3 regions of the Pelotomaculum schinkii genome follow, and region 2 is predicted to be linked to each of the others. Evidence: riboswitches for the same ligand, from Rfam matches in the RefSeq annotation. Region 2 holds a riboswitch; each other region holds the start of a gene.
What was found. Region 2 has a riboswitch for molybdenum cofactor ahead of Psch_RS11130 (hydrogenase small subunit). Riboswitches for the same ligand answer to the same signal wherever they lie in the genome.

Region 1 (3,279 bases), on a different contig from region 2:
CCAACCTTATCAATTTGATTTTTACGATGGAGGCGGTGTAGATATTGCCTTCCTGGGCATGGCGGAGATGGACAGCGAGGGTAATATCAATGTCAGTAAATTTGGGCCACGTATTACAGGTTGCGGCGGCTTTATCAACATCACTCAGAATGCCAAAAAAGTGGTATTTTGCGGTACGTTTAAAGCTGGGAAGTTAAAAGTTGGTTTTGACGGGGGTAAGCTAAATATTATTAACGAAGGTAAAGTAATGAAACTGGTGCCAAAAGTTGAACAGATTACTTTTAGCGGTTCCTACGCCCGCCAGACTGGTCAAAAGGTGCTTTATGTAACCGAAAGGGCAACCTTTGAGTTGACAGCGGAAGGTGTCATGCTTACTGAAATAGCGCCGGGGATTGATCTTGAGCGTGATGTGCTACAGCAAATGGCCTTTAAACCATTAATTTCGCCCTCATTACGAACCATGGATAATAGAATCTTCCTTATTGCCCCCATGGGAATAAAACATAATCAATAATCCGAAGATTAAGGAGTAAAATCATGCCCACCGTGCCTGTTACCGCTGGCGAGGTCAATGAGGCGAACAAGGTTGCAAAGACTGTCTTCCCTGTATGGTTAACTACACCCTCAGGGAAAGAGTTAATATTTAAATTTAAGGCTATCCTGGACAACTATTTGGAAGAATTGACCTTACTCTTGGCAGAAGAACTGGGGAAAAATCTTGAAGAAGCCGGCGGAGACACTCTTAAGGCCATTGAAGTTATAAAACAATCTTTGACCAAACCAAGCCGGGTATATCATTGGGGAGTCTGAAATATTGGGGCGGTTAATGTGTGCATATCCGTTCCCATCTCTGATTTTCCATAAGATATAATCAAATAAAGCTTATTTTTGGCAATAGCATTAAAAGACAACTAATCTAAATAAGCTGCCCTATTATCATAAACCTGCGCCAAAATTTTTAATCTGATTTAGGCGTGGGTTTTTTTGCCCTTATTATTGCTCCAGCGCTAGTAGTTCTTATGAAAAAATTTCCTTTACGTAAACTTTTCTCCGTGCTTCCATTAGTCTGGAATTTTTCTTGTTTTTCGTAATCTAACAAAATGCATGAGATATCAAACCATATCTTGTTTCCTTTTCCGGCAACCCGGAAACAGAACAACAAATCAGCCCAAAATAAAATGGCATGATATTTGCTCTATTTAAAATCATAAAAATGCTCTGACAAAGGGGGGACAAAAATGACAACCTTCAAATTAAACATGGAACATACTGTATTTTATTGATTTTTGCAGTGAACTGTTAAAGTAACGGTATAAAAGTCGGGCTCGTAGACGAAGTAGAGGTTGCACTCAGGAAGCCAGTTTCAAGGTTGTGGATTTTTGACTAATAAAGGAGTGTTATGGATGTCAACGGCTTTTGGATATTGGGGTAAAGTACTTGAAATAGATCTAAAATCCCAAACAACTAAAGAGGTTCGTCTATAGACATATAAAACGTATAACTTAATATCATAAGTCCGAGTTTACAAGGCTGTCAACGAGAGTTAATGCCGAGTTAACCATTGGGTGAAAAGGGAAACTTTTTTGCCTCCCGTGTTTGGAAAGGGCTGGGTTAACAGTGTATCTACATAGATACAATTGTTTACTAATGCAAACTGTGTTTCTTTGCGTATTAACGGACTAAGGCCTTGTTTTAGTCCGTTTTTATTTTTTAAAAAACGAAAGGTGGTTAATCAATGGGTTTACAGAAGCTGTGGCTCAAAATCAATGGTGCTGACAGAATGGTCGTTTGCGACACTGAGGAGTCTCTTGCAAGAGTACTCAGACGGCAGGGACTGACTGGCGTCAAGGTGGGCTGCGATGCCGGCCAGTGTGGAACATGTTCAGTTATACTCAATGGCGAACTTGCCAGATCATGCGTCAAGCAAATGAAGACCATCGCTGATCGCTCTAAAATCACTACAATTGAGGGTATAGGTACACCTAACAATCTTGATCCGCTCCAGCAAGCGTGGATAACATATGGCGGAATACAGTGCGGTTTCTGCACACCGGGATTCATCGTTTCTGCAAAAGCGCTATTGGACAAGAACCCCAACCCAACAAGGCAAGAAGTACGTGCATGGTTCACGAAGAACAGGAACATCTGCCGCTGCACAGGTTACAAGCCTCTGGTAGATGCAACGATGGCAGCTGCAAAGGTAATGCGCGGTGAAGCAACGATGGATGATATAACTTATAAGGTTCCGGCCGACGGAAAAATATACGGTACGCGTTTCCCAAGACGCGAAAGCGGTATAGCCAGGGTAACCGGTCTTGCCAACTATGGTGATGACATGTCTCTGCAAATGCCTGAAGATACGCTGCATCTTGCATTGGTCATCCCTGATGTGGCACATGCCAAGATCAAGAGCGTGGACTATTCTGAAGCTCTCAAGATGACAGGAGTAGCGGGCGTGGTCACGGCTAAGGACGTAAAAGGCACCAACCGCATAGCATTTCCGATAGGACATCCGCGGGCTGAATGCACCGGCCTTGAACGCCCTATAATCTGCGATGAAAAAATATTTAAGATCGGTGATGTTGTTGCAGTAGTTGCTGCAGACACACGCGATCACGCACGCGCTGCAGCAAAGGCAGTCAAAGTGGATTACGAACAACTGCCGCAGTATCTGAATCAGCTTGAAGCGATAATGCCCGATTCTGTGCAGATTCATGAGGGTGCGAACAACATCTACCTCAAGTGGCCGCTCAAAAAGGGCGCAGATACAAAGGAAATAGTAGAGAAAGCCGAAAATGTCGTCGAAGGCAGCTTCTATACGCAGAGAGAACCTCACCTGGCGCTGGAGCCTGACTGTGCGCAGGCATATATAGGTGATGACGGCATGCTGACAATACAGTACAAGAGCCAGTTCCTTTATGGAAATATAAACATGATCGCTGCCGGCATCGGTGTACCGGCCGAAAATATCAGGATTATACAAAATGAAACAGGTGGATCATTCGGATATTCCGTTTCACCTGTAACGCCGGCATATGCAGCGGTTTGTGCTCTGGCGCTGGGCAGGCCGGTATCGATCGTACTGACTTATCCTGAACACCAGATAGTGACGGGCAAACGTTCGGCGTCAAATTCCAATGTGCGCCTTGCATGCGACAAAGACGGCAAGATAAAGGCTTTAGAATACAAGCTTTGCTATGAGACAGGCGCTTATGTCGAATATACGCAGATACTGCTGCTAAAATCCCTGGTGTGCATGGGCTTCCCCTACTATATCCC
Region 2 (3,279 bases):
TTTTTGCAGCCTGCTCCGATGGTGAACCAATCGTCATATGCGCCTGCTACAGCCAGGACATCCGGGACATATACGTCGTTGATAAAGGAAGTTATTTCCACGAGGTAAGCCTTGAACTGAGTAATTTTCTCCGGCGTGACGGTTTCCGTTACCCCGCCTGCCGTGTAGGCGGTAACGTGCGGCATTTTGGCCCCGAATACGGCGCCCATTTCATGCGCCTTTTTGCGGATGTCCAAAGCCTGGATATAGTGCTCCACGGCTTTGTCGTTGATTTCCTTGGGCAGCCGGTAGTCACCCTCATACCGGGGGATGAAAGGGGCGGTATCCGGACCCTTAACGTAATCAAGGGCGGTCAGATGGTAAAAGTGCAGGATGTGTGACATCAGGTAGTTTGAGCCTTGAATCAAGTTGCGCAAAATCCTGCCGTTGGCAGGCGGGGTGACGTTAAAGGCGTCGTCCAGGCACAAGATGGAGGCGGTGCCGTGCGCGATGGGGCAGACGCCGCAGATCCGCTGGACCAGGTGGCAGGCGTCGCGGGGATCCCGCCCTCTGGCGATTATTTCCAGACCGCGGAATAGAGTGCCGCTCGACTTGGCGTCAATGACCCGGCCGTTTTCAATCTCTGCTTCAATTTTCAGGTGCCCTTCTATCCGGGTTACCGGATCAATAATAATACGTTGTACCACTGCTTCATTTCACCTCACTCAGCAAGTTTTCTGCTAGCTCTGTTCTTTTCCAAAAACTCTGTTTTCTGGGGATTCAAATAGGCTGCAGCAGCCGCTGTTTTGTTCGTTAAGGGATAAACGCCGTAAATTGGTGAGGACATATCGGGGAATGTCGGTTCCGAGCAGGCATAGCAAGGGGCGCCGGCCTTAACACACCAGTTGACGTTGTTGTTCCAGCCGCGGGTGGGGCAGTCGGACATAGCCACAAAGCCCTTGCAGCCCAACAGGGCCAGGCAGCCCTCATCTCCGATGAAACGCGCGAACCTGCCTGCGTCAAAATGTTCACGCCTTAAGCAGCTTTCATGTATTGGTTTCGGGAAAAACATCTTGGGCCGTCCATACCGGTCCAGTTCCGGGATCTCGCCGTATGTCAATATATATACCACGGTGCCCAGGAAATGGTCCGGCTGCATCGGGCACAGGGAGATATTGATCACCTTTTTTTCGTCAACGATCTTATTTACTCCCACGACTCCGGTGGGATTGGGGGCTGCGCCGGGAATACCTCCGTATGATGCGCACTGGCCGGCGGCAATCACGGCCTTGGCCGCTTTGCCCAGTACATTTACCGCGTGCAGCATGGTTATTTCCCGCCCGTCCTTTTCAGCGATGGTACAATAAACACCGTCGTTGTTAAGGGGGATGGCGCCTTCAACAACCAGTATAAACTGATCCTTGTATTTGGTGGCGGCTTCGTCCAGGATCTCAGCGATGAGGTGGCCGGACCCGGCAGAAATATTCGGGTGATATTTTAAGCTGATAATATCGAGAAGTACTTTTTCAATTGCGGGGTCAACGCTGTTTAACAAAGATACGGAACATCCGGTACAGCTGGCCCCCTGCAGCCAGATCACCGGCGGTTTGCCTTCGGCTGCCAGAGCCAGTGTTTTCTCAAGATCAGGTCCGACAATTGTGAGCAGGCTTGCCCCCACCGCAGAGCTCATACATAGCTTAATAAATTCACGCCTGGTTAAACTCAAGTCCTTATCCCTCCCTGTAAATGAATTAATAAAGTCCCGGTAAGTTATGTGTCTCTATGCACCCCCTTTAACCGGTTACTTGGAAACCAGTCTCATATTTGGCCGCATCTGAGCTGCCAAATTTAACGCATCGTTTCACGAAAGAGGACTCCTTATGGCTGGAACTCCAGTATCGATATTTTAAATGATTAAGAATCATTAAATGCCTCTAAAAGGAAAGGTAAAACTTTGTCCAATGTGAAAAGAACAAAGTTCTACCTTTGCTTACGAGATCTCCTTTCCACAATGGGAGGCCCAACAGTTTCCCGATGGACCCTAACGGCCAGCAAACCATACCAATTGCTTAGGTTGTACCTGGCTCGGAGAACATAATGATATTTTTCAAAAAACATTACTTATAACAAAGCTATATCATATCAATATCTTTAAAAGGAAAGGTAAAACTTTGTCCAATGTGAAAAGGACAAAGTTTTATCTTTGCTTAAGAGATCTCCTTTCCACAATGGGAGGCTCAACAGTTTCCCGGTGAACCCTAACGGCCGGTAAACCATACCAATTGCTTAGGTTATAACCTGGCTCGGAGAAATATAATGATAATTTTCCACTAAATATTTAAAATTCCTTCTAAATTACAATAATATAAAATATTTTTTATGTAAAAATTTTTAATATTTCCTTTTTGATAAGTTGGATCAAACGGTGGAGTGTATTTTGAAGGGTTGGTGACAGCTCAGTTTGGTAACCGATAACCTCAGGCTGGACGCCAAAAATTATAATGGGGGGAAGTGTATTCATTTTAGTTGCTCATAATAATACTTCGCTTAGATTAATATCCTGCAGGGAGATGAGCTGGCCTGTGGATTCAATAAGCAGCTCATCTCCGGGAACACGAAAAATAGCTCCTGGTTCCCCCCCTGCTGCTACGCAATATGGCGGAGAGGGTGGGATTCGAACCCACGAGACCGCTCATCACGGTCTACTCGATTTCGAGTTCTGTGGAGGGCCTTTCGGGCATTTTCAGCTGTTGACGGGAAGTGTTCAGTATTACCGACTTATGCTATTTCCTAACCCTAATATTTTCCCTCTAATTATGATTATCTCTATGTAATATCACCCATTACGGCAACTAATCGGCGGCTCAATGGCTCCTTTTTCCGCTATGCCCAATACGGGGAACCTGAAGGTATACTCCATTTCCAGAAAGTCATCTCCCTTCCTGTGAAAAAAGCTCCTAAAACGTCGGTACCCCCTCTTACACCGGAGGCCATGAAGCATTTATTATTAAAAATATTTTAGGTGATGTGAAAAAAGGCTGATTTCCACAATGAAGTTATGACAAAACAAAAACAGCGCCAACCGCTATGTTTCAAGTGGTTACGCTGTTTTTTTCTTTGTCTTTCCTGCAAAAGTCAGGCTGTTGCTTTAAGGATACCATAAAACATGATTAATTACTAAGGTTATTTAGGTCCGCTCGTTAGTCTTAAGCTAATAGTTATGCTTTTCTAATGTTAACTAAAAAAGATTTGTATTCCGGAACAACGACGTTAGCATCACCGATAAAAGGTGTTAAATCG
Region 3 (3,279 bases), 680 kb from region 2:
ATAAAGGTGCGGTCAATAAAATTCATCAATTGATGTCCAGGCCCGGTCAACATAAAACTGACCCAGATGAGACAAAAAGCGAGGCTTGCCTGTACCACTTTGGCGTGTTCCCAGACACTGTCGCGCAATATGATCGTGATTGCTGCAGCCAGCAAAAAAACCAACAGGGAGTATATTTTAAGTTTTTTCCGTCTGACCGGTGAAACAATCGGCGCGGCGGGGTTGTCAACCGGAGCTAATTTAATGATCGCGGTAAAACCTATTAATAATGCAAGTAAAGCGATGATATCAAGACCAATTTGACTGTATTTGGGAAAAAACATAGCGCCCAAAGACATTAAGGTAGTCGACAATATTGTAATGAAAGCGCACCGCCAGGGAGAGTCGGAGTGCGCGCCGCCGGCGGTGTGCCGGAATAAAAATAAAGTGGCCAGGATGGCAATAGTGGCCGGTAAAATCCCCAGCAAAAAGCCGATCAGCAATATAGCGGAGAGGTTTAGCGAGTTGATGATGATGATGTCGGTGGCATAGGCCAGGACCATTTCTTTTTCCTGGGAAGCGCCGGTTTTCGCGCGCAAGTAGCTTGCCAAGCGCCTGCTGACGGCCATGTAACTCATACTCTCCACATACCCTCCCTGGGTCTTTTAAACTTCGCGTACAAGATCGCGAGCAGAATTATAACTACATTCTGCGGGAAGCCAATCATTTTCCACAGAACCCAATTCGTGTCCGGCAGGGTGCTTATATTTAAATCTAAAAAGTGTGAAAATATGATGTTGTTTAATGATTCAACTGTCGCTACTATTGCTTCAGTGACAAAAGAAGCAATAAATACACTTGATAATTTTGATCTGGTTGCTTTGCACAATAGAACAACCATGGAAAGGATTAAGAACGCCGTGTGCACCCCAAAAGACGCGCCGGCTGTCCTAATTAGATATATGGCTATACAAATGATAGTTGCTGTGGGTATAACAAGCAGCCACCTGATCGGGACCCTTAAAATAGCTAACACTAAGGCAAATGTGCCAGTCATTTCGGGGATGCCCTGCAGCAGAAACCAAACAAATTTTGTGTCCATGGGTCTGCCTCACTCACAAGACGTCTTACTTATTGTTTCGACAAAAAGCTGATATCACCTAGCAATATAACTTAAAATATTCAGACACATTTCGATAAATCTCGACATTATTCCGGGGACCATACACTCCTCATGAGTTGACTGGTTTCTATACGTCTCTTTGGATTGTCCATACCATATTTCTATAAAAATAAAAAAAACCGGATTGGTTCATCCGGATCCCTAACAAAACACATTGTTTCATGGTGGAAATATCCGCCGGGGGATATTGGTTATCCCGCTCAGCCAGATGGAAAACCCCTCCATAGAGGGGGCAAAGTTTATTGTTTTTCCTCACTTGCTAATATTTTTATTGCCTCTGTTTCTTCAACTGTTTTAAGGCATTTTTTCAATTGATCGGTCTCAATTTCTCCGCAAATTATCACAACAATACTATCTTCGATTTCTATGCGGCAGTTGTATTCTTTTTCCTTCCCAATTACCACCGGTATATGCTCCCTCCTTTTTTTGAAATGAATTCCTGACTACCCTTGTCTTAAAATATACTATGACATACGATTGTAATTCATTAATAATTCCAAGAAAAAAGCTCCGGCCACAGAACCTGGAATAATAACCATAAAGCACAAAAAGCCCCGCTCCGGAGAGCGAGGCGATATCCCGCGAAAAAACCGTCTCAAATGGCGGGCCTAAGTTTACTACAGTCGGTCAGAACCAAAACAAGGGCGGTAGAAGGTAAAAGTTTACAGCATAAATGTTTTGACAGAATAAAGGTTTTATTCAATATGCATAGAATTTACTTTTTGTTACTCCGAGTCCGGAGACCTAAGGTATGAAGCGCTATGGTCCCGGACCGATAGGGTTTGCTTGGAAACGGGCAAGCCTCCCGTGTGGAAAGGAGCATGTTTTTTTTGCTATGCTTTTTTACCGCACGTGCGTGCGGTTTTTGTTTTTGCAAGAAAAATTTCAAACTTGTTGGAGGATTGGGATAGTGGTTCAAGAAGTCTGTTTATTTATCAATGGAAACTGGATGACTACCAGGCAGAAGGAAAAAGTAATAAACAAGGCAACCGGTAAAGCTATAGCTGAGTTTTTTTTAGCCGGACCGGCGGAAGTTGATGCTGCTGTTGCCGCTGCGCTGGAAGCGTCCAGGACGAAGAAGTTATCTCCTTACAGTCGCTTTGAGATACTCAAAAAAGCAAGCGAACTATTAATGGACCGGCAAAGCGAACTGGCCTCCATAATTTCTCAGGAGGTTGGGAAAAACATTAAAGAGGCAATGGGAGAAGTTGCCCGCGCTTCCCAGACGCTATTGATTTCCGCAGAAGAAAGCAAACGGATCAAAGGAGAAATCGTTCCTATCGCCGGTTCTCCCGGCAATGAAAACCGCCGGGCATGGACCATACGCGTCCCCCGGGGGGTGGTCTGCGCCATTACACCCTTTAATTTTCCACTCAACCTTACCTGTCATAAAATTGGCCCGGCCATCGCAGCTGGAAATACTGTCGTTTATAAGCCGGCCAGTGCAACTCCCATCATCGGGGCCAAATTGTGCGAGATCATGGCGGAGGCCGGCTTGCCTGCAGGCTGCTTAAATATGGTTATGGGGCCTGGCGCTTTGGTCGGCGACGCCCTGGCCAGAGACAAGCGTATTGCTTACTATAGTTTTACAGGAAGTTCTGAGGTGGGGATAAAGCTTAAGACTTCAGTTGGCTTAAGGCCTATTTCCCTGGAACTTGGCGCCAACTCACCCACGATAGTGCATAGTGACGCGGATATAAACGCAGCGGCTGAGGCCTGTGTCCGTTTTGCCTTTGCCAACGCGGGGCAGGTATGTATATCCGTGCAGCGGGTATATGTTCACCGCCCGGTTTATGATGCGTTTTGCAGGCGGGCTGTCTCCCTGACCGGGACCTTAAAAGTCGGCGATCCTTTGGAGCCAGCCAACGATTTAGGTTCCATGATCAGTGAAAATGAATCAGCAAGGGCTGAGGAATGGATTCATGAAGCCGTTGCCGGAGGCGCCGAGATATTGATTGGCGGCCGCCGCCGCGGACCGTTCCTGGAACCTACCATATTAACCAATGTTCTTCCTGAAATGAAGTGCGTTTGTAATGAGATTTTTGCCCCCGTTTTCTGCATTATTGCCTATGATACAATTGATGAAGCCATCGCTTTAGCCAATGATTCCCGTTATG

Region 1: it holds a riboswitch for molybdenum cofactor, as region 2 does, so the genes downstream of both, Psch_RS18720 (molybdopterin-dependent oxidoreductase) here and Psch_RS11130 (hydrogenase small subunit) in region 2, are expected to answer to the same signal.
Region 3: it holds a riboswitch for molybdenum cofactor, as region 2 does, so the genes downstream of both, Psch_RS14405 (aldehyde dehydrogenase family protein) here and Psch_RS11130 (hydrogenase small subunit) in region 2, are expected to answer to the same signal.

Annotation. Positions count from the first base shown of each region.
Region 1 is NZ_QFGA01000003.1:509,467-512,745, reverse strand. It holds gene Psch_RS18730 (acyl CoA:acetate/3-ketoacid CoA transferase) at 1-514, shown strand, start outside; gene Psch_RS18725 (aldehyde dehydrogenase family protein) at 538-810, shown strand; molybdenum cofactor riboswitch at 1,503-1,623, shown strand; gene Psch_RS18720 (molybdopterin-dependent oxidoreductase) at 1,736-3,279, shown strand, end outside.
Region 2 is NZ_QFGA01000002.1:29,975-33,253, reverse strand. It holds gene Psch_RS11135 (nickel-dependent hydrogenase large subunit) at 1-686, opposite strand, end outside; gene Psch_RS11130 (hydrogenase small subunit) at 701-1,705, opposite strand; molybdenum cofactor riboswitch at 1,963-2,082, opposite strand; molybdenum cofactor riboswitch at 2,180-2,300, opposite strand; gene fdnG (formate dehydrogenase-N subunit alpha) at 3,198-3,279, opposite strand, start outside.
Region 3 is NZ_QFGA01000002.1:713,647-716,925, forward strand. It holds gene Psch_RS14390 (accessory gene regulator ArgB-like protein) at 1-617, opposite strand, end outside; gene Psch_RS14395 (hypothetical protein) at 614-1,081, opposite strand; gene Psch_RS14400 (hypothetical protein) at 1,402-1,566, opposite strand; molybdenum cofactor riboswitch at 1,879-1,998, shown strand; gene Psch_RS14405 (aldehyde dehydrogenase family protein) at 2,073-3,279, shown strand, end outside.